Regions from separate parts of the Streptomyces sp. NPDC002790 genome, predicted to be linked through region 4. Evidence: riboswitches for the same ligand, from Rfam matches in the RefSeq annotation. Region 4 holds a riboswitch; each other region holds the start of a gene.
The links. A riboswitch is a leader RNA that binds a small molecule or an ion and turns the genes downstream of it on or off. The one in region 4 is predicted to bind cobalamin.
Positions count from the first base shown of each region.

Region 1: another riboswitch for cobalamin. It lies ahead of ABT004_RS20955 (ribonucleoside-diphosphate reductase subunit alpha); the one in region 4 lies ahead of metE (5-methyltetrahydropteroyltriglutamate--homocysteine S-methyltransferase).
Region 2: another riboswitch for cobalamin. It lies ahead of ABT004_RS04005 (ABC transporter substrate-binding protein); the one in region 4 lies ahead of metE (5-methyltetrahydropteroyltriglutamate--homocysteine S-methyltransferase).
Region 3: another riboswitch for cobalamin. It lies ahead of nicT (Nickel transporter NicT); the one in region 4 lies ahead of metE (5-methyltetrahydropteroyltriglutamate--homocysteine S-methyltransferase).

Region 1 is NZ_JBEOVM010000046.1:13,187-20,965, forward strand. It holds gene ABT004_RS20930 (carbon starvation CstA family protein) at 1-185, shown strand, start outside; gene ABT004_RS20935 (YbdD/YjiX family protein) at 154-357, shown strand; gene ABT004_RS20940 (DUF3311 domain-containing protein) at 484-759, shown strand; gene mctP (monocarboxylate uptake permease MctP) at 756-2,384, shown strand; gene ABT004_RS20950 (GNAT family N-acetyltransferase) at 2,490-2,990, shown strand; cobalamin riboswitch at 3,042-3,172, shown strand; gene ABT004_RS20955 (ribonucleoside-diphosphate reductase subunit alpha) at 3,480-5,837, shown strand; gene ABT004_RS20960 (ribonucleotide-diphosphate reductase subunit beta) at 5,837-6,853, shown strand; gene ABT004_RS20965 (hypothetical protein) at 6,850-7,017, opposite strand; gene ABT004_RS20970 (GlxA family transcriptional regulator) at 7,112-7,779, shown strand, end outside.
Region 2 is NZ_JBEOVM010000004.1:85,947-93,725, reverse strand. It holds gene ABT004_RS04020 (ABC transporter ATP-binding protein) at 1-1,570, opposite strand, end outside; gene ABT004_RS04015 (ABC transporter permease) at 1,567-2,385, opposite strand; gene ABT004_RS04010 (ABC transporter permease) at 2,382-3,347, opposite strand; gene ABT004_RS04005 (ABC transporter substrate-binding protein) at 3,331-4,815, opposite strand; cobalamin riboswitch at 4,916-5,092, opposite strand; gene ABT004_RS04000 (hypothetical protein) at 5,318-5,491, shown strand; gene ABT004_RS03995 (histidine phosphatase family protein) at 5,488-6,072, shown strand; gene ABT004_RS03990 (hypothetical protein) at 6,082-6,426, opposite strand; gene ABT004_RS03985 (CbtA family protein) at 6,551-7,312, opposite strand; gene ABT004_RS03980 (CbtB domain-containing protein) at 7,335-7,556, opposite strand.
Region 3 is NZ_JBEOVM010000001.1:167,106-174,884, forward strand. It holds gene abc-f (ribosomal protection-like ABC-F family protein) at 1-1,043, shown strand, start outside; gene ABT004_RS00770 (methyltransferase domain-containing protein) at 1,062-1,772, opposite strand; gene rho (transcription termination factor Rho) at 2,119-3,264, shown strand; gene ABT004_RS00780 (GNAT family N-acetyltransferase) at 3,295-3,786, shown strand; gene ABT004_RS00785 (inorganic diphosphatase) at 3,852-4,355, shown strand; cobalamin riboswitch at 4,522-4,737, shown strand; gene nicT (Nickel transporter NicT) at 4,770-5,888, shown strand; partial or broken gene ABT004_RS00795 (GTP-binding protein) at 6,035-6,268, shown strand; partial or broken gene ABT004_RS00800 (GTP-binding protein) at 6,261-6,851, shown strand; gene ABT004_RS00805 (hypothetical protein) at 7,254-7,779, shown strand, end outside.
Region 4 is NZ_JBEOVM010000026.1:69,386-77,164, reverse strand. It holds gene ABT004_RS15240 (DinB family protein) at 1-230, shown strand, start outside; gene ABT004_RS15235 (amidohydrolase) at 252-1,505, opposite strand; gene ABT004_RS15230 (alpha/beta fold hydrolase) at 1,658-2,497, shown strand; gene ABT004_RS15225 (haloacid dehalogenase type II) at 2,509-3,195, opposite strand; partial or broken gene ABT004_RS15220 (hypothetical protein) at 3,286-3,634, shown strand; gene metE (5-methyltetrahydropteroyltriglutamate--homocysteine S-methyltransferase) at 3,701-6,046, opposite strand; cobalamin riboswitch at 6,213-6,436, opposite strand; cobalamin riboswitch at 6,530-6,653, shown strand; gene ABT004_RS15210 ((2Fe-2S) ferredoxin domain-containing protein) at 6,715-7,107, shown strand; gene ABT004_RS15205 ((2Fe-2S)-binding protein) at 7,104-7,778, shown strand.

The sequences.
Region 1 (7,779 bases), on a different contig from region 4:
TCGTCGTGGTGGTTCTCGACGCGCTACGGGTATGTGTGAAGCACGTACGGAACCCGCAGTCGTCCAAGCTGAGCGAGGCGCCGTACGTCGAGTCCACGCTGGTGGCACCGGCCGGACTCGTCCCCACGCAGGAGGAGAAGGCGGAGGCGCGCGATGCCGGCGTCGGCAGTTCTACGGGTGGCTAGGTATGTGCGGTGGTTCGTCCGGGAGTTGACGGACGAGAGCGCGTACGAGCGGTACGTGGCGCACGTCGGGGAAACCCACCCCGGTGCGCCCGTGCCGTCCCGGCGCGACTTCGAACGCATGCGGACGGACCGGCAGGAAGCGGATCCACGACAGGGGTTCCGCTGTTGCTGAACGGGCCCGCGTACCCATCCGTTATCCGGACAGGGGTTCCGTAGATCAAGACTCTCGCTTAGATTTCCCGCACGTTAAGCATGAGATAAGTGGGATCTCTGATCAGCGAGGGGAACGGAACCGCGAATGTCCGATGCGCCGCCTGAAGTGAAACAACCGGTGGTCACGCCGGTCCGCGTGATCATTGCACTGTGTCTGGTCGCACCGTTCGTCGCGATGCTCTGGGTCAGCTCCTACGCCAAGGTCGAACCGACCCTCATCGGCGTCCCGTTCTTCTACTGGTACCAGATGCTCTGGGTGCTCATCTCGACCGCGCTCACCATGCTCGCGTACAAGCTGTGGCAGCGCGATCAGCGCGCCCGTGAGACCTCTCAGGCTTCCCAGGAAGGGGCGGGCGCGTGAACGGCGGCGTCAACGGTGTCGCGCTCACCGTCTTCATCATCTTCTTCGTGGCCGTCACGGTCATGGGCTTCCTCGCCGCGCGCTGGCGGAAGGCCGAGAACGAGGCGTCCCTGGACGAATGGGGCCTGGGCGGCCGCTCGTTCGGCACCTGGGTCACCTGGTTCCTGCTCGGCGGCGACCTCTACACCGCGTACACCTTCGTCGCCGTGCCCGCGGCGATCTACGCGGCCGGCGCCTCCGGCTTCTTCGCGGTGCCGTACACGATCCTGGTGTACCCGCTGATCTTCACGTTCCTGCCGCGCCTGTGGTCGGTCTCGCACAAGCACGGGTACGTGACGACGTCCGACTTCGTGCGCGGACGCTTCGGCTCCAAGGGCCTCTCGCTCGCGGTCGCGGTCACCGGCATCCTCGCCACGATGCCGTACATCGCACTCCAACTGGTCGGCATCCAGGCCGTTCTCGACGTCATGGGCGTCGGTGGGGGTGAGGGCACCAACTGGTTCGTCAAGGACCTGCCGCTGCTGATCGCCTTCGGCGTGCTGGCCGCGTACACGTACTCCTCGGGCCTGCGGGCGCCCGCGCTGATCGCGTTCGTCAAGGACGGCCTGATCTACCTCGTGATCGCGGTCGCCATCATCTACATCCCGATCAAGCTGGGCGGCTTCGAGCACATCTTCGCCGCGGCGAACGACAAGTTCGACGCCGCGAACGACGCGGCGGGCAAACCGGTCGCCGGGCTCGCGCCGGGCTCCTCGGGCACCTGGACGTACGCGACGCTCGCCATCGGGTCCGCCCTGGCGCTGTTCATGTACCCGCACTCGATCACGGCGACGCTCTCGTCCAAGAGCCGCAACGTGATCCGTCGCAACACCACGATCCTGCCGCTGTACTCGCTGATGCTGGGCCTGCTCGCGCTGCTCGGGTTCATGGCGATCGCGGCCGGAATCAAGGTGCAGAACGGGCAGTTGGCGATTCCGCAGCTGTTCGAGGACATGTTCCCCGACTGGTTCACGGGCGTCGCGTTCGCGGCCATCGGCATCGGCGCGCTGGTCCCCGCGGCCATCATGTCCATCGCCGCCGCGAACCTGTTCACGCGCAACATCTACAAGGACTTCATCAAGCCGGACGCGACGCCCGCGCAGGAGACCAAGGTCTCCAAGCTGGTCTCGCTGCTCGTGAAGGTCGGCGCGCTCGTCTTCGTCCTGACCATGGACAAGACGGTCGCCATCAACTTCCAGCTGCTCGGCGGCATCTGGATCCTGCAGACCTTCCCGGCCCTGGTCGGCGGCCTGTTCACGCGCTGGTTCCACCGCTGGGCGCTGCTCGCCGGCTGGGCCGTCGGCATGGTCTACGGCACGCTCGCCGCGTGGGGTGTCGCGTCGCCGACGCAGAAGCACTTCGGCGGCTCGTCGGCGGAGATCCCCGGCATCGGCGAGATCGGCTACATCGGCTTCACGGCGTTCGTCCTCAACATCGTCGTCACCGTCGTCCTGACCTTCGTCCTCAAGGCGGTCAACGCCCCGGACGGCGTCGACGAGACGACCGCCGAGGACTACACGGCCGACGCCGGCGACAAGGGCGTCAAGCGCGACCTGCCGACGGTCGGCGCGGGCGCTGGTCACTAAGCACGCCCTTCCGTACGTGTGTCGGGCCCCTCCGCTTCGGAGGGGCCCGACACATTTTCCGGAAAGCGTTGCGGCCACGGCCCGGGGTCGCGTAACCATGGCGTCGTGATCAGAACAGTGCGCCCCGATGAATACGCCGTACTGGGCGAGTTGAGCGCCCGCGCCTACCTGGGCAGCGGCCTCCTCGCGTTCGGCGAGGACGACTGGTACGCCGCAGAACTGCGCGACGTCGAGAAACGCGCCGGTCAGGCCGAAGTGCTCGTCGCCGAGGACCCCGACGGCCGCGTCCTCGGCGGCGTCACCTACGTCCCCACGCACGACCACCCGTACGCGGACCTCGCGCGCCCCTCGGAGGCCGAGTTCCGGATGCTGGCCGTCGACGTGGAGGCGCGCGGGAAGGGCGTCGGCGAGGCGCTCGTGCGGGCCGTGATCGACCGGGCCCGGTCAGCCGGGAAGTCGGCGGTGGTGCTGTGCACGCAGCCGCTCGCCACCGCCTCCCACCGCCTCTACGAGCGCCTCGGCTTCACCCGGATCCCGGACCGCGACTGGTCGCCGATCCCGGAAGTGACGCTGCGGGCGTACGAGTTGAAGCTGGCGGCAGACTGACGGTTCGGTCGGCCGACACAACATATGGGGCTGAAGCGAAAGCCCGACACAACATGTATGCTCACTCTCGCTGTCACCACAGGGGAATCCGGTGCGAATCCGGAACTGTCCCGCAACGGTGTGCGTAGGCGTACAAAAACGCCCGCGTGAGTCCGATGACCTGTCGACGGCACGCCCGAGCCGACCGGCCCGGGCGTCGAAGACGTCCGGGCCTCGCGGAAAGGGCCGGTGGACGAGGGCCCGCCCTGCGCGTGCGCGGCCCGCGCTGCCACCTCCTCCCCGCAGGCCCGCGGGGCCTTTCGGCACACTCGCGTCTGCCCCGCGGCGTCTGGCACGCACGCTCGCGGCGTTGCCGGACAGACCTAGTAGCTCCGCTACGAGGCCCGTCCGGCGCCTTGCGATCGCACGCACCAGACACCGCGGGGCCGCCCTTCGGGCGACGACGCGAGTGTGCCGAAAGGCCCCGCCCGAGCGAGGGAGAGCCTCCACGTGACCATCGCGCCCGCCGAACCGGTCTCAGCCACCCCCCAGGACGGCCCGGGTGCCGCACTCCTGCGCACCCTGACCGAGCTGACCGCCGACCTCCCCGACGCCGACCCCGGCCGGATCGCCGCCGCCGCGCTGCGCGGCCGTTCGGCGCGGGCCGATGAAGCGGAGCTGCGCGATCTCGCCACCGAGGCCGCCGCCGGACTGATCTCCGAGGACCCCGCCTACTCCCGGCTCGCCGCCCGCCTGCTCACCCGCTCCATCGCCGCGGAGGCCGCCTCACAGGGCGTCACGAGCTTCACCGAGTCGGTCGCCGTCGGCCACCGCGAGGGCCTGATCGCGGACCGCACGGCCGCATTCGTACAGGGGCACGCCGCGCGCCTCGACGCGCTCATCGACGTCGCGGGCGACGACCGCTTCGGCTACTTCGGCCTGCGCACCCTGCACAGCCGCTACCTGCTGCGCCACCCGATCACGCGCTCCGTCATCGAGACGCCGCAGCACTTCATGCTGCGCGTGGCCGCGGGCCTCGCCGAGGACGACTCCACCCGCGCGCTCGACGAAGTGGCCGCCCTCTACGGCCTCATGAGCCGCCTCGACTACCTGCCCTCCTCCCCCACCCTCTTCAACTCCGGCACCCGCCACCCCCAGATGTCGAGCTGCTACCTCCTCGACTCCCCGCTCGACGAGCTCGACTCGATCTACGACCGGTACCACCAGGTCGCCCGCCTCTCGAAGCACGCAGGCGGCATCGGCCTCTCGTACTCCCGCATCCGCAGCCGCGGTTCACTGATCCGCGGCACGAACGGGCACTCCAACGGCATCGTCCCGTTCCTGAAGACGCTCGACGCCTCCGTCGCCGCCGTGAACCAGGGCGGCCGCCGCAAGGGCGCCGCCGCGGTCTACCTGGAGACCTGGCACTCCGACGTCGAGGAGTTCCTGGAACTGCGCGACAACACCGGCGAGGACGCGCGCCGCACCCACAACCTCAACCTCGCGCACTGGATCCCGGACGAGTTCATGCGCCGCGTGAACGCGGACCAGCCGTGGTCGCTGTTCTCGCCGGCCGACGTGCCCGAGCTCGTCGACCTGTGGGGCGAGGAGTTCGACGCCGCGTACCGAGACGCCGAAACCCGCGGGCTGGCCCAGAAGACCATCCCCGCCCGGGACCTGTACGGCCGCATGATGCGCACCCTCGCGCAGACCGGCAACGGCTGGCTGACCTTCAAGGACGCCGCCAACCGCACCGCCAACCAGACGGCCGAGCCAGGCCACACGGTCCACTCCTCCAACCTCTGCACGGAGATCCTCGAGGTGACGGACGACGGGGAGACGGCCGTCTGCAACCTGGGCTCGGTCAACCTCGGCTCCTTCGTCGACACGAAGACCGGCGACATCGACTGGCAGCGCCTCGACGACACCGTCCACACGGCCGTCACCTTCCTCGACCGCGTCGTCGACATCAACTTCTACCCGACCGACCAGGCGGGCCGCTCCAACTCCCGCTGGCGACCGGTGGGCCTGGGCGCGATGGGCCTCCAGGACGTCTTCTTCAAGCTCCGCCTGCCCTTCGACTCGGCCGAGGCCAAGGCCCTCTCCACCCGCATCGCGGAACGCATCATGCTCGCGGCGTACGAGGCGTCGGCCGACCTGGCCGAGCGCAACGGCCCCCTTCCCGCCTGGGAGAAGACCCGCACCGCACGCGGCGTGCTGCACCCCGACCACTACGGCGTCGAGCCCACCTGGCCGGAGCGCTGGGCGGCACTGCGCGAGCGCATCGCCTCCGTCGGCATGCGCAACTCCCTCCTCCTCGCCATCGCGCCGACGGCCACCATCGCCTCCATCGCCGGCGTCTACGAGTGCATCGAGCCGCAGGTCTCCAACCTCTTCAAGCGGGAGACGCTGTCGGGCGAGTTCCTCCAGATCAACTCGTACCTCATCGAGGAACTGAAGGCGCTCGGTGTCTGGGACGCCAGGACCCGCGAGGCGCTGCGCGAGGCCAACGGCTCGGTGCAGGGCTTCACCTGGGTCCCGGAGGAACTCCGCGCCCTCTACCGCACGGCCTGGGAGATCCCGCAGCGCGGCCTCATCGACATGGCCGCGGCACGCACCCCGTACCTCGACCAGGCCCAGTCCCTCAACCTCTTCCTGGAGACGCCGACCATCGGCAAGCTCTCCTCGATGTACGCGTACGCCTGGAAGTCGGGCCTGAAGACCACGTACTACCTGCGCTCGCGCCCCGCGACGCGCATCGCGCGGGCGGCGGGCAACAGCACCGTCCCCGCGCAGACCGCGACGCCGGAGCCGGACGCGGTCGCCTGCTCCCTGGAAAACCCCGAGTCCTGCGAGGCCTGCCAGTGATGTCCACCTCTCCCGAAAAGAACCTGCTCGACCCGGGCTTCGAACTGACCCTGCGCCCCATGCGCTACCCGGACTTCTACGAGCGCTACCGCGACGCCATCAAGAACACGTGGACGGTGGAGGAGGTCGACCTCCACTCGGACGTCGCCGACCTCGCGAAGCTGTCGCCCGGTGAGCAGCACATGATCGGCCGCCTGGTCGCGTTCTTCGCGACGGGTGACTCGATCGTGTCGAACAACCTCGTCCTCACGCTCTACAAGCACATCAACTCCCCCGAGGCACGCCTGTACTTGTCCCGCCAGCTGTTCGAGGAGGCCGTGCACGTCCAGTTCTACTTGACGCTGCTCGACACCTACCTCCCCGACCCGGAGGACCGGACGGCGGCGTTCGCGGCGGTGGAGAACATCCCCTCGATCCGCGAGAAGGCGGAATTCTGCTTCCGCTGGATGGACTCGGTCGAGAAGATGGACCGCCTGGAGTCCAAGGCGGACCGCCGCCGCTTCCTCCTCAACCTCATCTGCTTCGCGGCGTGCATCGAGGGCCTGTTCTTCTACGGGGCGTTCGCGTACGTCTACTGGTTCCGCTCGCGCGGGCTGCTGCACGGGCTGGCGACCGGGACGAATTGGGTCTTTCGAGACGAAACGATGCACATGTCCTTCGCGTTCGACGTGGTCGACACGGTCCGAAAGGAGGAGCCCGGGCTCTTCGACGACGAGTTGGAGCAGCAGGTCACCGACATGTTGCGCGAGGCGGTCGACGCCGAGCTGCAGTTCGGCCGCGACCTCTGCGGCGAGGGGCTGCCCGGTATGAACACCGAGTCGATGCGCCAGTACCTGGAGTGCGTCGCCGACCAGCGCCTCCAGCGCCTCGGCTTCGCGCCGGTCTACGGCTCGGAGAACCCCTTCTCCTTCATGGAACTCCAGGGCGTCCAGGAGTTGACCAACTTCTTCGAGCGCCGCCCCTCGGCGTACCAGGTGGCAGTCGAGGGCTCGGTCGGGTTCGACGAGGAGTTCTAGGCCGCTTCGGTGAACTCGGCGTGGCGGGGCGGCTGTTCGGCGTTCCGCCGCGCCTCGCGGAGCTGGCGGTCGATGCGGCGGTCGTGGGCCATGCCGTACAGGGAAGGGGACGCCAGGAGGAGGAAGACGAAGAGGACGGCGAGGTAGTTCATCGCTGTGTTCATGTCCTCCACTCTCCGCCGGGCCGCGCTCGCGCGGCAGTGGCAGGACCGCCAGCAACCCTCGAATAACTGCCACGTATGCGGCACACTGACAGGCATGCTGAAAAACGTGGCCGCCGTGCTGCTGGACGGCGTGCATCCCTTTGAACTCGGCGTCGTCTGCGAGGTGTTCGGCCTCGACCGGAGCGACGCCGGGCTGCCCGTGTACGACTTCGCGGTCGCCTCCGCCGAGGGCCCCTCGCTCACCACGCACGTACCCGGCATGACGATCTCCACCCCGCACGGCCTCGAACGGCTCGCGGAGGCCGACCTCATCACGATCCCCTCGGCGGGGCGGCGGTTCGGCGAGTACCCGCCGGAGCTGCTCGACGCGCTGCGAGAGGCGGTCGACCGGGGCGCGCGCGTGCTCAGCCTCTGCGCGGGCGTGTTCGTGCTCGGTGAGGCCGGCCTCCTCGACGGACGCCGCTGCGCGGTGCACTGGCGCTACGAGCGCGAGCTCGCCGTCCGCTTCCCGCGCACCCGCGTCGACCCGGATGTGCTGTACGTCGACGAGGGCCCGGTCATCACCTCCGCCGGGACGGCCGCGGGCATCGACGCCTGCCTGCACATCGTGCGGACCGAGCACGGCGCCGAGGTCGCGAACACGATCGCCCGCCGCATGGTCGTACCGCCGCACCGGGACGGCGGGCAGGCCCAGTTCGTGGAGCGCCCGCTGCCGACGACGCGCTGCGACACGGTGGGCGAGGTGCTGTCCTGGATGGAGCG
Region 2 (7,779 bases), on a different contig from region 4:
GAACCTCGTCCACCGGCCCGTACCGCACGCACCGTCCGGCGCGGAACGCCACCGCGTCCTGGGCCAACGCGCGCATCGCCGTTACATCGTGGCTGATGAACAGCAGGGCCGTAGCGGCGGGGGCGAGCAGCGTCGGCAGGGCGTCGAGGACGCGTTCGCGGGATGCGGTGTCCAGTGCCGAGGTCACCTCGTCGCACACCAGTAGCGCGGGGTGTGCCGTCAGGGCGCGTACCAGTGCGCAGCGTTGCAGTTGCCCGCCGGACAGTCGGCCGGGCGTGCGGTGCAGTTCCTGCTCCGCCAACCCGAGAGCGGTCGCGATGTCCGTCGCCTCCGTGGCGGCGTCCTTGTGGTTCAGACCCCGCAAGAGGCGTGCGGTGTCGGCGAGTTGGGGCAGTACGGGTCGGTGCCGCTCGAAGGAGTCCGCGCTGTTTTGGTGCACGTACTGGACGGCGCGGCGCTGTGCGGTCGTACGGCGGTCGATGCGGGCGGGGAGGCGCTCGCCTTCCGAGCGGACCTCGCCCGTGGTCGGTGCGATCAGGCCTGCCAGGGCCCTGGCGAAGGTCGTCTTGCCCGAGCCGGAGGGGCCGAGCAGCGCAGTTCTGCTGCCGGGGGCGAACGTCAGTGACACCGGGCCGGCGAGCGGGTCGGCGGATCGGCGGCGTACGGCGATGTCCCGGGCCTCGACTCCGCCGGTCAGTCGTGGGCCGTTCGCCGCCGTCTGCACCTGGCTTGCGGCCGCCGTGCGATGTTCCGCGGCGAGCAGCGTACGGGTGGCGGCGTGGCGCAAGGGCCGGCCGGTTCCCAGGACCTCCTCCACCGGGCCGTCCTCCACCGCTCGCCCGTCCTCCAGCACGAGGACACGGTCCGCCGTGTCGCGCACGGTCGGCAGGTCGTGGCTGAGCAGCAGGACGCCGGTGCCGCCTTCGGCGAGGGCGCGGACGGTGCGGCCGAGGGCTCGTGCGAGGGCCGGGTCCAGGCCGCTCGTGGGTTCGTCCAGGACGAGCAGTCGTGCCCCGGTGACCAGTGCGGAGGCGAGTGCCAGGCGCTGTTGTTGGCCGCCGGAGAGTTGGTGGGGGAAGCGCCGGTGCACGAGGGCGCGGTCGAGTCCGGCCGCGGCAAGTGCCTGCGATGCGGCCGCTTTGCGGGCGGTGCGCCCCGCGTGGCCGAGCGCGGCCAGTTCCGTCAGCACACCTTCGACGCGGCGGACCGGGTCGAGCACCGATTCGGGGTGCTGGGGCAGGTGGGCGGCGCGGCCCGCTCGCGCCGAGCGGCGTGCCGCCGGGGTGAGGGACAGCAGGTCCGCGCCCTCCAACAGGACGTGTCCGGACAGCTTCACGGAGTCGCGCGCGGCGCCCAGGGCGGCCAGGCCCAGCGTGGTCTTGCCGCTGCCCGACGGTCCGACGACGGCGAGGACGGTGCCCGGCCGCACGGTCAGCCCGACCTGGTCGAGCAGCGGTCGCGTCGCACCTTCGGCGTGCGCCGAGAGCTTCTCGATCACCAAGAGCGGTGCGGTCTCCGACTGCGGTGCCGGCTCCGGCTGCGGCGCCGTCTCCCACTGCGGTGCGGTCACGAACTCCTCCTCTTCCGCGCGAGGGACCGGTCGACGAGCAGGTTGCCGCCGACGCACAGTGCGGTCAGCAGCCCCGCGGGCGCCAGTACGGCGGCGGGCTGGGTGAACAGGGCGTCGCTGTTGCGCTCGATGAGCACCGCCCAGTCGGGTGCGGACGCGGACAGGCCGAGGCCGAGGAAGTTGGCGGACGCCAGCAGGTAGAGCACCACGGAGAACCGGCCGCCCGCGTCGGTGGCCAGCGGCGCGGCCAACTCCCTTGCCAGGTGCCGCAGATGGATGTACGCCCAGCCGTGGCCCTGCATGCGCAGCGCCTCGACGACGGTCCGGGCACCGGGGGCGAGGGCCGCGCCCCGCACCAGGCGGGCAACGGCCGGCACTTGCAGCGCCCCGGCGACCGACACGAGCCACAGCCAGTGGCGGTGGCCGGTCGCGGCCAGGGTCATCAGGACCAGCAGGCCGGGGAAGGCCAGCAGCAGGTCCATGGTGCGCATGACGGTCTCGTCGAGGCGGCGCCGCGGCCCCGCGGCAAGCAGGCCCAACGGAACGCCGAGTGCCATGCCGATCGCGAGCGCCGCGAGCGCGCTGCCCACCACCGAGGCGCCTCCGTGCAGGACGAGCGCGAGCACATCTCGGCCCAGGACGTCGGTGCCGAGCAGGTGACCGTGGCCGGGTGGCTGGGACGGCAGAGCGTCCGGTTGGGGCGAGTCGTCGCCTGCGAGGAGCGGCCCCGACAGGGCGAGGAGCACCGGGACACCCAGCAGGGTCAGGGAGATCCACGGTGGGCGAGTTCGTGTCGCGGTGGCCGGTAGCGTCACGCCGTGACCTCCCGGCGGGGCGCCAAGCGGTGGGCGACCAGGTCGGCGGCCAGGTTCACCGCGACGGCGGTGCCGGCGAACAGCAGGGCGTACGTCTGCACTTGGGGCAGGTCGCGGTTCTGCACCGCCTCGACGAAGCCGTTGCCCAGGCCGCGGAAGCCGAACACCGCCTCCACCAGCACCGCGCCGCCGAGCAGTCCCTCCACGCAGCGCGCGTACTGCTGCGCCGCCGGCCCCAGGGCACCCGGCAGCACATGGCGCACCACGATGACGCGCTCGCGCATGCCGAGCAGCCGCAGATGCTCGGCGACGGCACTGTGCCGCTGGTCCGCGACCCCGGCCCGTATCTGCCGTGCCAGGTCGCACAGGTGACGGGCCGTCAGTACGACGACGGGGAGGACCAGCACGGCGGGCTGCGCCCACAGCGCGTGCGCGTCCATGCCGACGGCGGTGGCGGGCAGCAGCCCGGCCGCCAGCGACACCGAGGCGACCAGTAGCAGCCCGAGCACGAACTCCGGCACGGCGTGCAGCACGACGGCGGCCGTGTTCAGCGCGCGATCGACGCGGCTGCCCTCCCGCAGCCCCGACACCGCGCCCACGAGCGGCGCGAGCACGGTGACGAGCAGCAGTGCCGGGACACCCAGCAGGAGTGTCACGCCGACGCGCCGGCCGATGTCGTCGCCGACGGGCAGGCCGGTCGTCAGAGAATTCCCCGGGTCCCCGGTGAAGAGGTGGGCGAGCCAGTGCCCGAAGCGGGACCAAGCCGGTTCGTCGAGACCCAACTGGTCGCGCAGTGCGGTGACTTGCTCCGGCGTGCCGAGTTCACCGCGCAGCACGTCGGCCGTGTCGCCGGGCAGCAGCGAGCCGACGGCGAACACGGCGAGAAGCACCACCAGGCACTGCAACAGCGCCAGCAGGCAGCGTCGGAGCACATACGCCCGCATGTCAGCTGACGCGGACACGGTCGAAGCGCGCCCAGTCGTGCGAGTTCGGGGGCGCCGCGCGCAAACCGGTGACCGAGCGCGCGACGGCGTCGTTGGCGTCGGAGAACGCCCACACCAGGAGTCCGGACTCGGCGCGGGCCAGCTTCTGGGCGCGGGCGAGCAGCCCGAGCCTGTCCTGCTCGTCCCGGCTGGTGCGGGCCCGGTCAAGGAGCGCGTCGAACTTCTTCGAGGCGTACTGCGTCTGGTTGCGGGCGGCGCCGCCACGGACCCGCTGCTGGAGGAAGTCGGAGACGGGCAGCGTGGAGGTGGTGTTGAAGGCGGCGATGCCCTTGGTCTTGATCTCGCTGAAGTACGTGCTGGAGGCGCGGGTGTTGGCGGTCAACTTGAGCCCCACCTCGCGTAGCTGACGAGCCATCAGGTCGGCGGCCGGTTCCCACGCGGCGTCGACGGCGCTGGTCTCCACGGTGATGTGCAGCCCCTGGGCTCCGGCCTCCTTCACGAGCCCGCGCGCCTCGTCGACGTCCCGCTTCCGGGGTTCCATGTCGTCGGGGTAGCCGCGCAGCCCCATCCCGAACAGGTCGTTGCCCACCTCGCCGTGCCCGGCGAGCGCGATCCTGACCAGTGCCTCCCGGTCGATGCCGAGCTGCACGGCGCGTATGAGCCGCGGATCGTCGAACGGGCTTCGTCCGGTGCGCAGAAGCAGTTGCTGCGCGGTGGCCCGCTTGGCCGTCAGAAGGTGTGTCGAGTTGTTCTTCTTCAGCCGTTCCACGGACGCTCCGCCCATGTCGGCGCCGTAGTGCACCTGCCCGGACAGCAGCGCGCCCAGCCGCGCCGACTCCTCGTTCGCGGGGACGATCTCCAGCTCGGCGATGTGCGGGGCGCCGTCCCAGTGGTCCGCCCAGCGCCGGTAGCGGGCGGTGCCGCCGGGCGTGAAGGACACGTAGGTGAAGGGGCCGGAGCCGACCGGCTTGCTGAAGTCCGTGGTGCCGTCCGGGATGATCTCGGTGCCGGGTCCCGCGAAGACGGTGGGGAACTCGAAGTTCGGCGCCTTCAGCACGAGGACGACGGTCCGGTTCCCGTCTGCCCTGCTCGCGCCGAAGTCGATCGCGGACAGCAGGACCTGCGACGGAGATCCGGTCTTGGGGTCGGCGGCGCGGCGGTAGCTGTAGAGCACGTCCTTGGCGGTGACCGGCTTGCCGTCGTGGAAGCGGGCCGCGCGCAGGCGGATGCGCCAGCGGGTGCCCGAGGAGTCGCTCTCCCAGGACTCCGCGAGCCGCTCGCGGACCGACAGGTCGTCCGCGTACGTGCCGAGGGTGTCGTAGAGGGCCTTGGCGCGGGCCTGGTCGACGAAGTTGGGTGCCACGTGCGGGTCGAGCGTCTCCTGGGAGCCACCGGAGGTGAACGCCGCGCGGAACCGGTCGCCGCCTCCCCCGTCCTTGGTGTCCCCGCCGCAGCCGCTGAGCAACCCGGCTCCGGCGAACGTCAACGCACCTGAGGCGGCCAGTACTTGGCGCCTGCCGGGCCCCGGGTGCCCCGTTCGGGCATGCGTCGTCACATCGATCCTCTCCGGGGTGTCCTCGCCCCTGCTGCTGGACCGGCGACGGGTCAGTCTCCTGGCTCCCGGATCATCACTCACCCCCGCCTTCCCGTCCGCTGTCGCGGACGGTGGCGTGCAGGAGGATCGCTCCCCGGTCACAGTGGCGGGACCGCGCCGGAATCACACCGGCTTCCTGGTCCCCGTCGCCTCTCGTGGGCTCATTGTGGCGCACGAGGGATCGGGGAAGGCACCCGGTGTCCTTGGAGCACGGGAGCGGCCGGGCCGTCTCAGGCCCGATGCCCGTCCCCCGGCCCGTCGTCCGACACCGGATAGGGCACGAACGTGCGGCCAGTTCGGCCGCGGGCACCGGATCGCCGATCAGGTCCGCGGAGAAGACGGTCAGACGCATGGGAACGCCCTCCAGCGCCGCCGTCTCCTCCACCACAGTGAGGTGTTCGAGGGCACCCGGAACGACACCCAGTTCTTCCTGCAACTCCCGCCCCTCGACTTCGTCGCCGTACTCGTCACCACCTTCCGCGACCACCGCACGGACCTGCTGAAGGAACATCGGCGGCGGGGAGTACGCTCCCCTCGCACGGCCATCGAGTCCCAGGGAGTTCCGTGACCACGCGCCTGCTGCTCGTCTCACCGGCCGTGACCGCCTCAGCACGGAGCGGCGTGTTCGACGACGGGGCGTCCCTCGACTCGGCCGGCGCCGCTCAGGCTCGTCGCGCGGCCGGAACCCTGCCCTTGGCCGACCGCGTCGTCGTCTCCCCCGGCACCCGGTGCGCACAGACCGCCGACGCTCTCGGCCTCAATGCCGGGCAAGCCGCACCCGCCCTGGCAGGCCTCGACGCGGGCAGTTGGCGCGGCCGGTCGCTGGACGACGTGAGCGCCACGGAACCGCAGGCGGTGGCTCGTTGGCTGACGGACCCGGAGGCCTCACCGCCGGGTGGTGAGTCCGTGGCCGACGTGTGCGCACGGGTCGGCCGCTGGCTGGACGAGGTCAGGGAGGGCGGTACGGCGTCCGGCCGGGTCGTCGCCGTCGTGGAACCCGAGGTGGTGCGGGCGGCCGCGGTCCATGCGACAGGGGCTCCGCTGTCCGCCTTCTGGCGCCTTGACGTCGCGCCGCTGTCGGCCACGGAGTTCAGTGGGCGCTCCGGTCGCTGGAACATCCGGCTCGGCCGCATGCTCGGCGCCGAGTGAGCGCTCCGATCAACGGCCCTGCCCCCGGTGGCGGGCCAACAGCTCCGCCAATTCGCACCGTACGCAGGCGGACCGTGCCGCCTCGGGACTGTCCTCGCGTACGGCGGGTCCGGTACCGCTCGGCGTGTGCCCGACGGCAGCGCACTCGTCGGCCGGGCACGCCGCCACGAGCTCCGTCAGGTCGCGCACCAGCTGCTCGGTCCGCTTCGCCTGCTGGGCGAGCACCCGCATCCGCGCGCTCTGCCCGCCGATCTGCCGTCGGCCGGCGATGAGCTGTTCGTACTCGTCGAGGGTCAGGGCGACCGCCGCGCGACCGCCGAGAGTGATACGGCGCGGCTCCGGGTGTCTGGCCACTCAGCTCCTCGATTCCTCACGCGAACCATGCGCGGATGAACCCTGATGTGGTGCGAAAACACGCGAGGGCCCCGGATGACTCCGTGGGCCCTCTTCTACGTTTCCCGCGACCCGCCCGGGGCCATCATTGGCCCGCCGCGACCGTTTCCCCAGGTGTGGCGGCCACGGGCTTCGGCCGCAGCAGTCGCTGCGCCAGCTCTCCGAACAGCAGGCCGAATCCGGCCCACAGCGTGATCTGTGTGGCGAGGGCGGAGAGCCGGAAGCGCCACAGCAGCGCGGCCGGGAAGTGCTCGGGCGCGTCGTTGATCGCCGGCAGGAACTCGTAGGCCAGGCCGACGATCACGGCGAATCCCAGCACGGCGACGACTGTCGCGTACCAGGTGCCGAGCCGGGGCACGAGCCGCTTGCCGACGATGGTCGCGGCGATCGTCAGGAGCACGCTGAGCACCATCATCAGGAAGTACAGGGTCGTCCGCTTGCCGATGGTGTCGGGGTTTCCGACGGCGGGCGGGTTGGCCGGGTACTTCAGGAACGGTACGACGTATACGGCGAGCAGCGCACAGCCCGACAGCAGCAGGGCGGTGGCGCGTGGGCCGAAGCGGCCGACGCGCCCGAGCGCGAAGCAGTAGGCGAGAGCGGCGATCCCGCCGAAGGCGATGCCGTAGACGAGGATGCCGGTGGCGAGACCGGCGGTGGACTGGAGGCCGCGGGAGACGAGTTCGACCTCGTCGCCGTGCGAGTGGCCGGCGTGGGCCTCCTCGAAGCCGATCGCGGCGTCGACGCCTGGTTCGCCGAGCCAGTAGGCGATGACCAGGGCGAGCACGCCGGCGGCGAGGCCGGCGAGCATGCCGCGAACGAGCAGATTACGTACGGTGCTGGAGTTCATGAGCGCGTCGGGTTCCCTCGGGTCAGTGGCAGGGGAAGCCGAGCAGGTGACGGGCGTCATGCACCCATTCATGAACTTCCGCTCCGCTGAACACGGAGGTGGCGCCCTGTTCGGCGCCGACGAAGTAGAGAAGAACCAGCATCAGGATGCCGATGAAGACGGCCCAGGGGGCGATGTCCTTCAACGGCAACTTCGCCGGAATCACAGGGGTGTTGGGGGTCGGCTGGGCGACATTCTGCGCCATGGCAGAGCCTCCTTCGGGAGTTCGCGTCCCGTCTCGGTGGTGCACGAGACGACAGCCGGGTCTGACTCACGAGCGGTCCGTCCTCGGACCTCTCGCACACAGTGGCGCGACCGTGCCGGTTTCACACCGGCTTCCGTGCTGTCGTCGATACGCCCTGACGGTACCGCGTGGCGCGTACATGGCCAAGGCCGGTTCCCTCGCGCCGTCGCCTGGCGTGCCGCGC
Region 3 (7,779 bases), on a different contig from region 4:
ACGCGGCAGCCGTGCGCTGGCTCGAGGAACAACTGCGCGCGCACCGCGGCACCGTCGTCGCGGTCACCCACGACCGCGGCTTCCTGGAGCGCATCGCCACCACGATCCTGGAGGTCGACCGGGACGCACGCACGGTCCACCGGTACGGCGACGGCTGGGCCGGCTACCGCGCCGCGAAGGCCGCCGCCCGGCGCGGCGCGGAGCAGCGGTACGCCGACTGGGTCGAGGAGGTGGCCCGCACGGAGGAGCTGCTGGAGGCCGCGGCCAGACGGCTCGCCGTCACGGGCGGCGACCCGAAACAGGGCTTCGGCAAGCACCGCCGCTCCAGCGAGGCGAAGCTCGGCGGGCAGGTGCGCTCCGCCCGCGAACGCCTGGGGCAACTGCGCCGCAACCCGGCGCCGAAGCCACCGGCACCACTGCGCTTCACGACGGCGCTGTCGGCGGCGGACGAACCCGCCGCCGCGCAGGGGCCCCTCGCCGAGCTCGACGGCGTACAGGTCGGCAAGCGGCTGCGCCTGGACGGGCTCCTCACGCTCACGCCCGGCGACCGCCTCCTGGTCACCGGCGAGAACGGCGCGGGCAAGACGACCCTCCTGCGCGTCCTGGCCGGCGACCTGGAGCCGGACGCGGGCACGGCCCGCCGCCCCGCCCGGATCGGCTACCTCGCGCAGGAACTGCCCACCCGCTCCACACGGCTCCCGCTGCTCGCGGCATTCGCCGCCGGGCGGCCCGGGCTGCCGGACGAGTACGCCGAACAGCTCCTGACGCTCGGCCTGTTCCGCGAGGAGGACCTGCACGTACCGGTGGCCGCCCTGTCCGCGGGCCAGCAGCGGCGCCTTCAGATCGCCCGCCTGGTGACCCGCCCCGCGGACCTCCTCATCCTCGACGAGCCGACCAACCACATCGCGCTCGACCTCGTCGAGGACCTCCAGGCGGCGCTCGCGATGTACCCGGGAGCGGTGGCCGTCGTCTCGCACGACCGCGATTTCCGCGCGAAGTTCGAGGGGCGGCGCCTCGAACTGCGGGCGGGTCGCCGACACTGATCAGCCCAGGCGCCCCGCTCAGCGGCGCGTGGCCACGACCAGTCTGCACCGCGGGCTGCCGTCGGGCCGCGCGCCGAGTTCGGGCAGCGCGTGCAGCGCCACGTCGAATCCGGCACGGCCCAACTCCCGTCGTACGTCACCGAGTCGGAACGGCCGGTAGTACATGACGAACGGAGGTCGCCACACCACGTTGCGCACCCGCATCGCACCGTCGAAGCCGAGCATTGCCCAGTAGCCCACCGAACCGGGGACCGCGGGCGCGGGCAGCGGGAACGCGAACTGCCCGCCGGGGCGCAGCACTTGGCACACCTCGGAGAACAGCCGCGGCCACTCGCGCGGCAGGAAGTGCCCGAACGCCCCGAAGCTCACCACCAGATCGAAGACCTCACCGAAGGGCAGCGCGAGCGCGTCCGCGCGGACGCAGTGGGCCGGCGGTTCGCCGCGCCGCGCGACGTCCAGCATGCCGCCGCTGAAGTCCACGCCCACGGACCGCCCGACACCCGCCTCGCGCAGCACACGCAGGCCCGCCCCGGTGCCGCAGCACAGGTCGAGCCCGGTGTCGTACGGGCCGAGCCCGGCGAGCGCGCGGCCCACCGAATCGAGCACGACATCCGGCGTACGGAACGGCGTGTGGTCGAATTTCGGCGCCAGCAGGTCGTACCCCCGCTCGACCGAGGAGAGCGCCTGAACGGCCAGCTCGCGGAGGGTGGGACCGTGATCGGAGAACATGGCGGATCAGCATAGGGCGCGCCGCCTCCGAAGCCGGGGCTTGCCGCGCGGCAGGGTTCGGGTGGTACGGTCTTAGTGGTACATGTGCTCGCCCGTTTCGAGGCGCCGGTACCGAATCACTCTCTTCAGCGCTTTTGATCCGACGGTTTTCCCGTCGCCACGCAGCGCACGTCATCCCTGGTCAGCGGCTTCTGGCGGGCTCTTCACCCGTCGCCGTACGCACCAGGTTCTCCCCGGCCGCAGGGCGCGCTCAGCCGCCCCTGCCCTTCGCCGGATCCCCTCCCTTCCCTGCCCTTGTATGCCTGCCGCGTCCGCGGCTCGGCCCGCGAAAGGACCTGTGATCACCATGACCACGGCCACCACTATGAGCACGACCTCCGCTCCACCCCAAGAACCCGTCCGCGCCGCCGGCGTCCTCGACATCGGCGGGAACGGGCACGGTTTCCTGCGGGCGGCCGACCTGATCCCGACGTCGCACGACGTCCAGGTCCCCGCCCACCTCATCCGCCAACTCGGCCTGCGCAAGGGCGACTTCGTCGACGGGACGTGCGGGAAGCCGCACTCCCTCGCGCACGTCGAGACCGTCGGTGGCGCCCCCGCGGAGGCGACCCGTCGCCGCCCGCGCTTCGCCGACCTCACCCCGCTCCACCCCAGTGAGCGGTTCCGCCTGGAGCACCCGGCCGCGGCGCTCGCCGGACGGGTCGTCGACCTGTTCACGCCCGTCGGCAAGGGGCAGCGCGGCCTGATCGTCGCCCCACCGAAGACCGGCAAGACGGTGCTGTTGCAGCAGCTCGCCGCCGCGTTCGCCGCGAACCATCCCGAGGCCCACCTCATGGTGGTGCTCGTCGACGAACGCCCCGAGGAGGTCACCGACATGCGCCGCTCCGTGCGCGGCGAGGTGTACGCCTCGACGTTCGACCAGCCGGCGAAGGCGCACATCGCGCTCGCCGAACTCGCGGTCGAGCGCGCCAAGCGCCTCACCGAGCAGGGCCGCGACGTGGTGATCCTCCTCGACTCCCTGACCCGGCTGTGCCGCGCGTACAACAACGCGGCCTCCACCAGCGGCCGTACTCTGTCGGGCGGTGTCGACGCGGCCGCCCTGCACGGCCCGAAGCGCTTCTTCGGCGCGGCCCGCGACGCCGAGGAGGCAGGCTCGCTGACCATCCTCGCCACCGCGCTCGTCGACACCGGATCCCGCGCCGACGACTACTACTTCGAGGAGCTCAAGAGCACCGGCAACATGGAGCTGCGCCTGGACCGCGTCCTCGCGCAGCGCCGCGTCCACCCGGCCGTCGAACTCACCCCGTCCGGCACCCGCCGCGAGGAACTCCTGCTCCCCGCAGCCGAGTTGACCGTCATCCGCGGACTGCGGCGCGCCCTGCAGAGCCGGGACCCGGCCGCCTCCTACGAGGCCCTGCTCGACAAGCTGCGCCAGACCCCGGACAACGCCACGTTCCTGCGCCAGGCCCAGTCGACCGTGCCGACCTCCTGACGCCGCCCCCATATGCGTAATACTCGACACATGAACGCGAGCATTACACGCCGTGGGGGAACTCCGGCGGTCGGCATCCGGCGGGCCACCACCCAGGACGCCCGGCGCCTCACCCGCCTCGTGCGCGGCTCCAGTGCCTACCGGGATCCGTACGCCTCGATGGTCGCGGGCTACCGGGTGGGACCCGACTACGTAGAGGCGCACCACGTCTACGTAGCCGTGGATTCGGCCGACGAGCGCGTGCTCGGCTTCTACGCGCTGCTCACCGAGCCGCCGGAGCTGGACCTGATGTTCGTCGCGGACGAGGCGCAGGGCCGGGGCATCGGGCGGCTGCTCGTCGACCACATGCGGGCCCAGGCGCTGGCCGCGGGCCTCGACCACGTCCGCGTCGTCGCGCACCCGCCCGCCGAGGGTTTCTACCGCTCCATGGGCGCACACCGCACCGGCACGGTGCCCGCGCGCCCGCCGGCCGTCGCCTGGGACCGACCCGAACTCGAATTCGCCATTCCTCCGGCCGTCTGAGGTCTTCCGCCCTTGCCCGGTACAGCGCACACTCGTGGGCGTCGGAATGCGGCAAGGAGGCCACATTGGGCAGCAGTCAGGCACGCGCCGAGGCGTTCGACGTGATCGTGGAGATCCCGCAGGGGTCCCGGAACAAATACGAGATGGACCACGATCTCGGCCGGATCCGGCTCGACCGGATGCTGTTCACGTCGACGCAGTACCCCGCGGACTACGGCTACATCGAGGGCACGCTCGGCGGCGACGGCGACCCGCTGGACGCACTCGTCCTGACGGGCGACGCGACGTTCCCCGGCTGCGTCATCGAGTGCCGGGCGATCGGCATGTTCGTGATGAGCGACGAGAAGGGCCCGGACGAGAAGGTGCTGTGCGTGCCCGCGCACGATCCACGGCACGGCGCGACCCGGGACATCGAGGACATCCCCGAGTTCGACCGCCTGGAGATCACCCACTTCTTCGAGGTCTACAAGGACCTGGAACCCGGCAAATCGGTCGACGGCTCCCACTGGGAGGGCCGGGAGAAGGCCTACGAGGAGATCGACCGGGCCCGTCAGCGCGCTTCAGGGTAGGTAGGGCCTGTATTGGGTTCTGGTCTGGATCAGGGAGCGGGGGCTGGCGCCTTCGGATCCAAGGCGGAGGAGGGAGGCGACGCGGAGCGTCGTCGACCGACGACAACACCGGAGACGGAGGCGCCAGCCCCCGCGAGCCCAGAGTAGAACCCAATACAGGCCCCTAGTAGGGTGGCCGGGCCGTGGTGCTCGGGAAGACCGGTGACGGCCCCCAAGGGGCCCATTCCGGAGCGGCCCTCGCCACTGTGATCGGGTTTCGGACAGCGCCGTCCGGAGCGCGCCGTTCCACCCTGTACGCCACTGGCGGCCGTCGGCCACTGGGAAGGCCGGAGCGGCGGGCACGCCCGTAAGCCAGGAGACCGGCCGCGGCATCTCACGAAGTCATTCCACGAGGTGCTGGAGCGTGATCGACGCATGACCCTGCCCGGGAACTCCCCGAACCCTGCCCTGAATTCCCCCTCCCCTGCCTTCCGTTGGCGCCGCGAGGACACGCTGCGCACGGCCGGCCTGATCGCGGTGATCGCCGCGCTGCACGTCGTCGCGTTCGGCGTGCTGTTCCTGCTCGTCGTCCCCGAGCACTACGAAGTGGGCAACAAGGCCTTCGGTATCGGCCTCGGCATCACGGCGTACACGCTCGGCATGCGGCACGCCTTCGACGCCGACCACATCGCGGCCATCGACAACACCACCCGCAAGCTGATGGCGGACGGCAAGCGGCCCGTCTCGGTCGGCTTCTGGTTCGCGCTCGGCCACTCCAGCGTGGTGGTCGCGATGGCGGCGCTGGTCGCGGGCGGCGCTGCGCTCGCCGGCACCCTGCTGAACGACAACTCGGGCACCCACCAGGTACTCGGCGTCGTCGGCACGACCGTGTCCGGTACGTTCCTGTACCTCATCGCGGCGCTCAACCTCGTTGCCCTGATGGGCATTTTGAAGGTCTTCAAGGCGATGCGCGCGGGCTCGTACGACGAGCGGAAGCTCGAGGAGCACCTGGACTCCCGCGGTTTCATGAACCGGATCCTCGGCCGCTTCACCAAGTCCATCACCCGGCCGGGACAGATGTTCCCGCTCGGCTTCCTCTTCGGTCTCGGCTTCGACACCGCGACCGAGGTGACGCTGATGGTGATGGCCGGCAGCGGCGCGGCGGCGGGCCTGCCGTGGTACGCGATCCTGTGCCTGCCGCTACTGTTCGCCGCGGGCATGAGCCTGTTCGACACGCTCGACGGCACGTTCATGAACTTCGCCTACCAGTGGGCGTTCTCCAACCCTGTGCGCAAGGTGTTCTACAACCTCACCATCACCGGCTTGTCGATCGCGGTGGCGTTCTTCATCGGCACGATCGAACTCGTCGGCGTCCTGCACGACAAGCTCGACCTGAGTGACGCCGTCACCGGGTGGATCGCCGGTCTCGACCTCGACAACGTCGGGTACGTGATCGTGGGCCTGTTCGTGGTCGTGTGGGTCGCGGCGATCGCCTACTGGCGCCTGGCGAGGGTCGAGCAGCGGTGGTCGGCGAGGATGGCCGACGGCACGTAATTCGGTTGCCGGGGCGCGCGCGGTCCACTGCTGCACTGATCGCAGCGGCATTCCCGCGCGCCCCTACCGTGAGGACCGATCCATGCGCACGACAGACATGTTCCTTCAGAAGGCCCCTGCCCTCTCCCCCATGGACATGACTGTCAGTGCACACTCTGAATCTGGGCATTCTCGCGCACGTCGACGCCGGTAAGACCAGCCTGACCGAGCGCCTCCTGCACACGGCCGGGGTGATCGACGAGCTCGGCCGCGTCGACGACGGAAGCACCCGCACCGACTCCCTCGACCTGGAGCGCCGGCGCGGCATCACCATCAAGTCGGCCGTGGTGTCGTTCCCGGTGGCCGGCACGAACGTCAACCTCGTGGACACGCCTGGCCACCATCGGTCTGCGGGTCGACCCGGCGCCGATCGGCTCGGGCGTCGCGTTTCGGCTCGGCATCGAACTCGGCTCCCTCCCCCTGGCCTTCATCAAGGCCATCGAGGAGGCCGTGCACAGGACGCTGCGCCAGGGAATGCTCTGCTGGCAGGTCACCGACTGCACGGTGACGCTGACGCACTCCGGATACGCGCCGCGACAGAGCCACGCGCACGCCGTCTTCGACAAGTCGATGTCGAGCACGGCGGGCGACTTCCGCGGGCTGACCCCGCTGGTCCTGATGAGCGCACTCACGCGCGCGGGCACGGCGGTGTGCGAACCGATGCACCACTTCCGCCTGGACATCCCGGCCGACCTGTACGGAGCGGTACTGTCGTTGATCACCCGACTGCGGGCCGTGCCGACGGGGCAACGCACGGACGGCGGGGCATGGACCACGGTCGACGGGCTGACCCCCGCGGCCCGGGTGCGCGCCCTGGAGCAGCAACTGCCGTCCCTCACCCGGGGCGAGGGCGCCCTGGAGGCCGCCTTCGACCACTACGCCCCGGTCCGCGAGGGCGCCCCGCGCCGCTCCCGCACGGACCACGGATCAAGCCCGGCCTTTGGACGAGAGCCCGCGGGGTCCGGGGCAGAGCCCCGAGGCCGTGACGCCGGTGGGGTGCCACACGGGAGGGGGCGGGCGAATCCGGGCCATTCGGCCCACCGGTAGGGCCCCTTGGCCCCGTCCGCCGCGAGCCGCGCGCTGAGATGCTGCGGTATCGAGCCTCCCGTGCCCTCGTCCTCCCGCAGCGGCGCGCGGTCGAGGCCGAGCCCGGGCCCGCTGTTCGCAGAAGGGGGAGCCGCGAATGGCGGGCCCGTCCGGGCCTCCGCCCCGGCTTCGTACACGCGTCCGCCGCGCCGTTGTGGCAACTCGCGCGCAAAACGGCCCAATCGGAACGATAAAGTGGCTCGTCAACCCGCACGCGCCCGATCACTCAGGAGTGCCTACGTGTCCGTAGCCATCGACTCGTCCGACGCCGCCATCCCGACCGGCGACGACGTTCCCGCGGAGCCCGTGCCCGCGCCGGCCGTCGCCCCTGACGCCGGCCCCGCCGCGCCCGCGAACGAGGAGACGGCCGAGCCCTGGGACACCACGAACATGTGGACCCCGCCGACCACCGATACCCCGGACGCCGCCGCCCCGGCCCCCGAAAGCGCGCCCGACAGCCCGTCCGGCGACTTTTGGACGCCGCCCACCGAGGTCCCCTTCGCGGAGAGCTCCGAGGTCGACGCCGAGGCGGCGGCCGAGGACGACCCCGCCCCCGGCGACGTACCGGAGGCCATCACCCGCGACGCCCACGAGTTCGGCGTCTACGCCCGCACCGGCGGCTGGGCCTTCGCCCTGAAGGTGGCCCGCAGCGTGCGGCCCGGCGGGCAGTCCGCCGGGGAGTCCGTCAAGGTCTCGGCCCGGAAGTTCGCCGAACTCGCGGGCTGCTCCCCCGACCGCGTCATGCGCTTCTACAAGGCGTGGGACA
Region 4 (7,779 bases):
ACGGCGTCCCCCTCGAACAACTGCTGCTCGACTACGAGTCCCAGTGCACCCGCAGCAACGAGATCGCCGCCACGGCCTCCCTCGACGCCACCGGCCGCCACCCCAAGTACGGCGACGGCAAGATCGACCTCCGCTGGATGCTCATCCATCTCATCGAGGAGACCGGCCGGCACGCGGGCCACGCGGACATCGTGCGGGAACTCATCGACGGGTCGAAGGGGTACTACTAGCGGGTCCCGCCAGCGCCCGTGTCACGGAGTGCCCAGCCAGGTCAGCGCCGCGACCGTGAGCGCCTCCACGCCCGTGCTCAGGGTCGGCTCAACCACGGGGGCGAAGTGCGGGGAGTGGTTGGCCGGCAGGTCGTCGAGCTTGCCGGCCTGGAGCGCGGCGAGGGCGGTCCCGGTGTCGAGGCCGCCCCAGAACCAGAAGACGGTCGGCACCCCGATCGCCTCGCCGAACACCCCCACGTCCTCGCTGGCACTGACCGGCGGCAGCGGGAAGACACGCTGCTCGCCGAAGTGACCGACGAACGCCGCCAGCGTGGTGGCGGTGGCATCCGGGTCGCTGACCAGGGCGGGAACGCTGATGGTCCAGTCGAGGTCGGGTTCGCGCGTGGCGCCGCCTGCCGCGGCCTCGGCGCGGACGACGCGTTCGGTCGCCGAGCGGAGAAGGTCGCGGGTGGCCGCCGTCGTGGAGCGGATGTTGATGCCCAACTCTGCGGCGTCGGGAATGATGTTGTCCTTGGTGCCGGCCTGAAGTCGGCCCACCGTGACGACCGCCGTCTCCGCCGGGGGCACCTCGCGGGCGACGACACCTTGCAGCCGGGTCACGACGTGGGCGGCCATCAGGACCGGGTCGATGGCTGCCTCCGGGCGCGAGCCGTGCCCGCCGCGACCGTGCAGGGTGACATCGAGGGAGTCCGAGGCGGCCATCACCGGACCGCTGCCGTGGCCGATGAACCCGGCGGGCAGCGGCCCCACATGCTGGCCCAGCACGACCTCCGGCGTGGGGAAGCGCTCGAACAACCCGTCGTCGATCATGCCGCGGGCGCCGCACCCCAGCTCCTCCGCGGGCTGGAAGACCAGCAGCACGGTGCCCCGCCACTGGTCGCGCGCCCCGGCCAGCAGGCTCGCCGCCCCGATCAGACAGGCCGCGTGCATGTCGTGCCCGCACGCGTGCATCACCGGCACGTCCTTGCCCTCGTGGTCCACACCGCGGGCGACACTGGCGTACGACAGCCCGGTCTTCTCCTCCACCGGAAGCGCGTCGAAGTCCGCGCGCAGCATGACCACAGGTCCTTCGCCGTTGCGCAGCACACCCACCACGCCGGTCGTCCCGACGTGTTCGACGACCTCGTCGACACCCGCGGCCCGCAGCCGCCGCGCGAGCAGCTCGGCCGACCGCTTCTCCTGCAAGGACAGCTCCGGGTGCTCGTGCAGGTCCCGGTAGAGATCGGCCAGGTCGTCCCGAATTCCGTCAAGCTCTGCGACAACCGTGTGCGTCATGATCCAACCTCTCCGCTTCGTATGGTCGGTTCAGTGTCACCTACGGGTCCCGTGGGGGAGGGCGGCGCGGGGCCGTGTCGCTTCCTGCGCTGCTCGGCGCGAGCGGCGAAATGGGGTGGCCCGGTTCCGACGTGGCGTGCGAGGGTCCTGGCATGCCGAACGAGTTCCAGTCACCCGAATCCCGCCTCGGGCCCATCGCGTCACTTGAGTCCGCCGACGGGACGGCCGTCGCCTACCGGCAGTTCGGCGCCGGCCCACCGGTCGTCATGGTCCACGGTTCCGGCGGTGGGCTGCACTCCTGGCAGCCGGTGGCCGAATGCCTCGCGGACCGCTTCGAACTCTGGACGCCGGCCCGCCGCGGCTACGCCCCGAGCGGGCCGGGCCACGCGCCCAAGCGCTTCGCCGACGAAGTGGCGGACATCGAGGCGCTCATCACGAAGATCGGCCGTCCCGTCCACCTGGTCGGCATGTCCTACGGCGCCAACGTCGCCCTGCACGCGGCGGCGGCCGGTCTGCCGGTGCGCTCGCTGGTGCTGTGGGAGCCGCCGCTGTACGCGGCGGGCCCCGAACTAGCCCCCGTACTGGAGGAGTTCAAGAAGCTGACCGCGCGCGGCGATCGGCGGCGCGCCGACCGACTGCTGGCCGAAAAGGTGGCCCGGGTCCCGGCCGCGCTCCTGGACCTGATGGAGTCGGGAGACACCAGCGACACCGAACCAGGCGCTGAACCCGATGACACGCCCGGCTGGTGTCGTGACCTCGAATCGCTGATCGCCGACTCGGCGGACGTGGAGCGCTGGTCCGATGTCACCGTCCCGACCCTGCTGATGCGGGGCGCCGACACCTGGCAGCCGATGCCGGCGACCCTCGACCGGCTCGCGACCGCGCTGCCGCACGTCACGTACACGGCGATCCCCGGCCAGATGCACTTCGCGCCGTCGTTCGTCCCCGACACTGTGGCGGCGGAGATCGCCGACTTCCTGACGCACTCCTGAAGCGGGGCCGCTCACGCCCCGATCTGGGCGGCCAGCCCGGCCAGGTCGTCGGCGTACAGGTCGAACCGGTCCGAGGCGACGGGCGGGTCGCCCACGGGACGGGCGACGTAGGCGGTGCGCAGGCCGAGGGCCTGGGCCGCGCGCAGGTCCCAGGCGTGCGTGGCGACCATCAGCAGTCGCTCCGGCGGCCGTCCGGAGACGGTGACGGCCAGCGCATAGACCGCCGGGTCCGGCTTGTAGGTCCGGGCGTCCTCGGCGGACAGCGCCTGGTGCCAGCGCAGCCCCGCGTGCGCGTTGAGGCCGAGGAGCGCGGTCCGGCTCGCGTTGGACAGCCCGATCAACGGAAACCGTTCGGCAAGCCGGGCGAGCCCCGCCACCGTGTCCGGCCACGGCGGGAGCCTGCGCCCGGCCAGGGCCAACTCCGCCACCGCGGCCGGATCGTCGACCCCGGCGGCGTCGGCGACGAGCCGGGCGGCCTCCCGGTCGAGCACGTCGCTCGCGAGGTAGGCCCTGCCACCGTCGAGTACCCGCTGCTGCTCGTGCTCGACGTGCTGCTGCCACAGCGCCAAGAGCTTGTCGACCTCGGAGTCGGCCTGCGCTGGGGAGAGTTGACGAATTCCGGTGCGGATTCCGGCGGGCTCGTCGACGAGTGTGCCCAGCACGTCGAACACAAGGGCATCGATCTCTGGCTCTGACATGAGGGGTGTCTCCCGGATGAAGCGGATGGAGCGGCTGAAGCGGATGGGGGGGACGAAGCGGGGGCGTGCGGCCGGCTGTCGATCCAACGCGGCGGGCACCCAAGCGGATTCCCGCATCGGTCTGGCTGCTCTGCGGGTAGCCCCGACTACAGGCTGGAAGCGGCCCGCGCCGAGGGTCTCTCGAACCCCGTCGAGATCGTCCCGCCCGCCGACGCGTCCTCGGGGTACGTCGTCCAGCAGATCCAGCGGAGTTGGCCGGAGAAGCAGGACGCCGTCGCCGTCGACCCGATGAGCGGCGAGGTCACGGACGTGGTGCTCCTCGTCGTGTGGGGGTACCGCATGTAGTGGCATCCCGCTCGCGGCGTTCATGCTCTGCGACATCGCGCTCGGCGAGATCGCGTACCGGAGGGGCAGGCGCACGTACGCGCCGATCGACTGACGTAGGTGGAGTGGGCGCCTCACCTCTGGTGCCGGAGTATCGGCACCAGAGGCGAGGCCTCAAGAGCTACGCGGTCGTCCCGAGCTCCTCACGGACGGCGTGTGCGGCGGCGACGAGGTGCTCCAGGGAGGCCCGTGTCTCGGCCCAGCCGCGGGTCTTCAGCCCGCAGTCCGGATTGACCCACAGCCGCTCGGCGGGGATGGCCTCAAGTCCCTTACGTAGCAATGCGGTTGCCTCGTCGACGCTCGGGACGCGTGGCGAGTGGATGTCGTACACGCCCGGACCGGCCTCACGCGGGTAGCCGTGCTCGGCCAGCTCGTGTGCGACCTGCATGTGGGAGCGGGCGGCCTCCAGGCTGATGACATCGGCGTCGAGGTCGTCGATGGCCTGCACGATGTCACCGAACTCGGCGTAGCACATGTGGGTGTGGATCTGCGTGTCCGGCCGGACGCCGCTGGTGGTGAGGCGGAATGCCTCGGTGGCCCAGGCGAGGTAGGCGGCGTGGTCGCCTGCGCGCAACGGGAGGGTCTCGCGGAGTGCCGGTTCGTCGACCTGGATGACCGAAGTGCCGTTCGCCTCCAGGTCGTCGACCTCGTCGCGCAGGGCGAGGGCGACCTGCCGGGCGGTGTCACCCAGCGGCTGGTCGTCGCGGACGAAGGACCAGGCGAGCATGGTGACCGGGCCGGTGAGCATGCCCTTGACCGGACGGCTGGAATGGGACTGGGCGTACGTCGTCCAGCGCACGGTCATCGCTGCGGGGCGGGAGATGTCACTCGCGAGGACCGGCGGGCGGACGTAGCGGGTGCCGTAGGACTGGACCCAGCCGTGCTGCGTGGCGAGGTAGCCGTCCAGCTGCTCGGCGAAGTACTGGACCATGTCGTTGCGTTCGGGTTCGCCGTGCACGAGCACGTCGATACCGGCCTTCTCCTGGAAGGAGACGACCTCACGGATCTCGTTCCTGATGCGGGACTCGTACCCCTCGCTGTCGATGCGTCCGGCCCTCAAATCGGCGCGCGCGGCGCGGAGTTCGCCGGTCTGCGGGAACGAGCCGATGGTCGTCGTCGGCAGCAGCGGCAGGTTCAGCAGGGCACGCTGGGCGGCGGTCCGCTCGGCGTACGGCTGCGAGCGGCGCAGGTCCGCCTCGGTGACGGCGGCGGCGCGGGCCTGCACCGCCGGATCACGGGTGATGGGCGAGGTGGCCCGGGAACTCAACGCGGCGCGGTTGGCGGCGAGTTCGGCCTCGACCACGCCGGTTCCTCGGGTGAGGCCCCTGGCAAGGGTGGCGACCTCGGTGGTCTTCTGGCGGGCGAAGGCGAGCCAGCGCCGGACCTGCGGCTCGATGTCCCGCTCCACGGACGCGTCCAGCGGAACGTGCAGCAGCGAGCAGGAAGCGGCCACGTCGACGCGGTCGGCGAGTCCGAGCAGAGTGCCGAGCGTGGCGAGTGACCGCTCAAGGTCGTTCACCCACACATTGCGGCCGTTGACCACACCGGCGACGAGACGCTTGCCGGGCAGGCCTCCGGCGGCGGCGAGTTCCTCCAGGTTGGCGGTGGCGGAACCGGTGAAATCGAGGGCGAGACCGTCCACGGGCGCCTTGGCGAGCACCGGCAGGGCCTCGCCGAGTCGGTCGAAGTACGAGGCGACCAGGAGCTTCGGCCGGTCGGCGAGCGTGCCGAGGTCACGGTAGGCGCGGGCGGCGGCGTTCAGCTCCGCCGGAGTGCGGTCCTGGACCAGGGCGGGCTCGTCGAGCTGCACCCAGGCGGCGCCCGAGGCCCGCAGGTCGCTGAGAACCTCGGCGTAGACGGGCAGCAGGCGGTCCAGCAGGGTGAGCGGATCGAAGTCGTCGGCCACGCCGGGAGCGGGCTTCGACAGCAAAAGGTAGGTGACCGGTCCGACCAGTACGGGGCGGGCGTCCAGGCCGAGGGCGAGGGCCTCCGTGAGTTCCGCGACCTGCTTGGTGGAATCGGTGGTGAACACCGTGTCCGGGCCCAACTCCGGCACAAGGTAGTGGTAGTTGGTGTCGAACCACTTGGTCATCTCCAGCGGGGCGACGTCCTGGGTGCCGCGTGCCATCGCGAAGTACCCGTCCAGGGCGTCCGCCGCGACGGCGGCCCGGTGGCGCTCGGGCACCGCACCGACCATGACGGTCGTGTCCAGGACGTGGTCGTAATACGAGAAGTCGCCGGTCGGCACCTCGTCGATGCCGGACGCGGCCAGTTCCCGCCAGTTGGCACGGCGGAGTTCGGCGGCGGTGGAGCGAAGACCGTCGGCGTCGACGCGGCCCTTCCAGTAGCCCTCGATCGCCTTCTTCAGTTCCCGGTCCGGGCCCTGGCGAGGGTAGCCGTACACGGTGGCCCGCGCGGGCTCGGTCCCGGTGTGCGCGGTCGTGGTGTCCGCGGTCCTGGTGGTCACGGAATTCTCCTTCGAGAGACGTATCCCTGAGATCCCGGAAGGCCTCTGCGGCGCGAAGGAGTGACACCACCGGAGCGGTGACCGCGCGCTGCGAGGCACGATCTTTTCGCCGGTATGTGTACGCCGACCCGCCCTCGAGGTCACCGAGATGTCCGCGCACGTGTCGTCCGTGCACGGGCAGTTGGCAGGTCTTCGGACTTGCGGGCACGCCCACCCGAAAGGGCGGACACCTAGTGACCGTCGCTTCCCAGACCCCTCTTCCGGGGCCCAGTGCGTATGACGGCGGTCGTTCCCACTCACCGCTGCGGGGCAGTCCCGGAATCCCACCGGGTTCCCTCTTACGACACCCCGTCTGGCGGGCGGGGCGAACCAGCTACGTCGTTCACCCTACGGGTCCGCGCCCGGGAGGCGCCACAACGTCCGGCCCGTCGGCAGCTCCTCGCCGGATGGCATGATGACGGTGAACACGGGCGACGGCGGCCCGAGGAAACCGGTGCGAATCCGGTGCGGTACCGCCACTGTGATCGGCGAGCGGATCCCGGAGAGCCACTGCCCCCGCGAGGGTGGGAAGGCCGGGACGAGCACGGACCCGAGAGCCAGGAGACTCACGCTGTCGCCCCCTCGAAGCGATCCGGGGCGGAACTCCCCGGCGAGAGGGAGGATGCGGCATGCCCGAACGGCTCGCCGAAGCCGAAGCGACGGCCCCCGCGGCGGACCGGGCGGTTCCGTGCCGCGTGGTCGTGTGCCGCGACTGCTGCTGCGGAACGGTCAAGGTCGACGGTGATCACGCCGCGCAGACGGCGCGGTTGCGCCGGATCGCGCCGACACGGATCTCCGAGTGCCTGGACGTCTGCGATCAGGCCAATGTCATCGTCGTACAGCCCTCCGCCGCCGGTCGGGCGGCCGGAGCACGACCGGTGTGGCTCGGCCTGGTCAACGACGCTGACGCCACCGAGGACATCGCGGACTGGATAGGGGCAGGCGGACCGGGAGTCGCGGAGCGCCCCGCGATCCTGGACCTCTACGTCATCGAGGCGCCGCGCCGGGCCAGGGCCTCATGAACGAGGTGCCGTCGGAACAGGTCGCCGAGGCGCTGCGGGACGTGGAGTCGCGGCTCGGGGGATTCTTCGCCCTCGACACGACGCCGACGCGGCGGCGGCCCGATGCACGGCTCACCCACGCCGGGCTCGCCGCACGAGCCCAGGCGGTCAACGACCACTACGCCACCCCCGAACCCCGCATCGGCGCCTCCATCGCCCACCTGGGCCTCGCGGCACGCCTCTGGTCACCGGTCCTCGCCTGCGCCCTCGTCCACGGGATCGTGCTGGCGATGAGCACGGTCGAGTGGTCCGGTGAGAGCTCGGCTCTGCGCCTGCCCCGGCCCGAGGGCCGACGTGCGACGGAGCTCCGCTCCCTCGCCGACGCGGTCCACGCGGAGGTGGACGGAGTCCTGGCAGCGGTCGAGAACGGCCTCACCGTCAAGGTGGCGCCACGCCTGCTGGCCGGCAATTCCGCCTCGGCTCTCCTCGGGTCGTCGGCTCAACTGCTGCGGTCCCGACCCGACTTGCGCACGGATCTCACGCGGCTGACACGCGAACTCCTGGAGACGGGCCGGCTACACGGAACGGGCCGGATCACCGGCCCGGACCTGACATTCCGCCGCCGGAGCTGCTGCCTCTTCTACCGCGCTCCCGGCGGCGGCACATGCGGAGACTGCTGTCTGACGCGGTGAC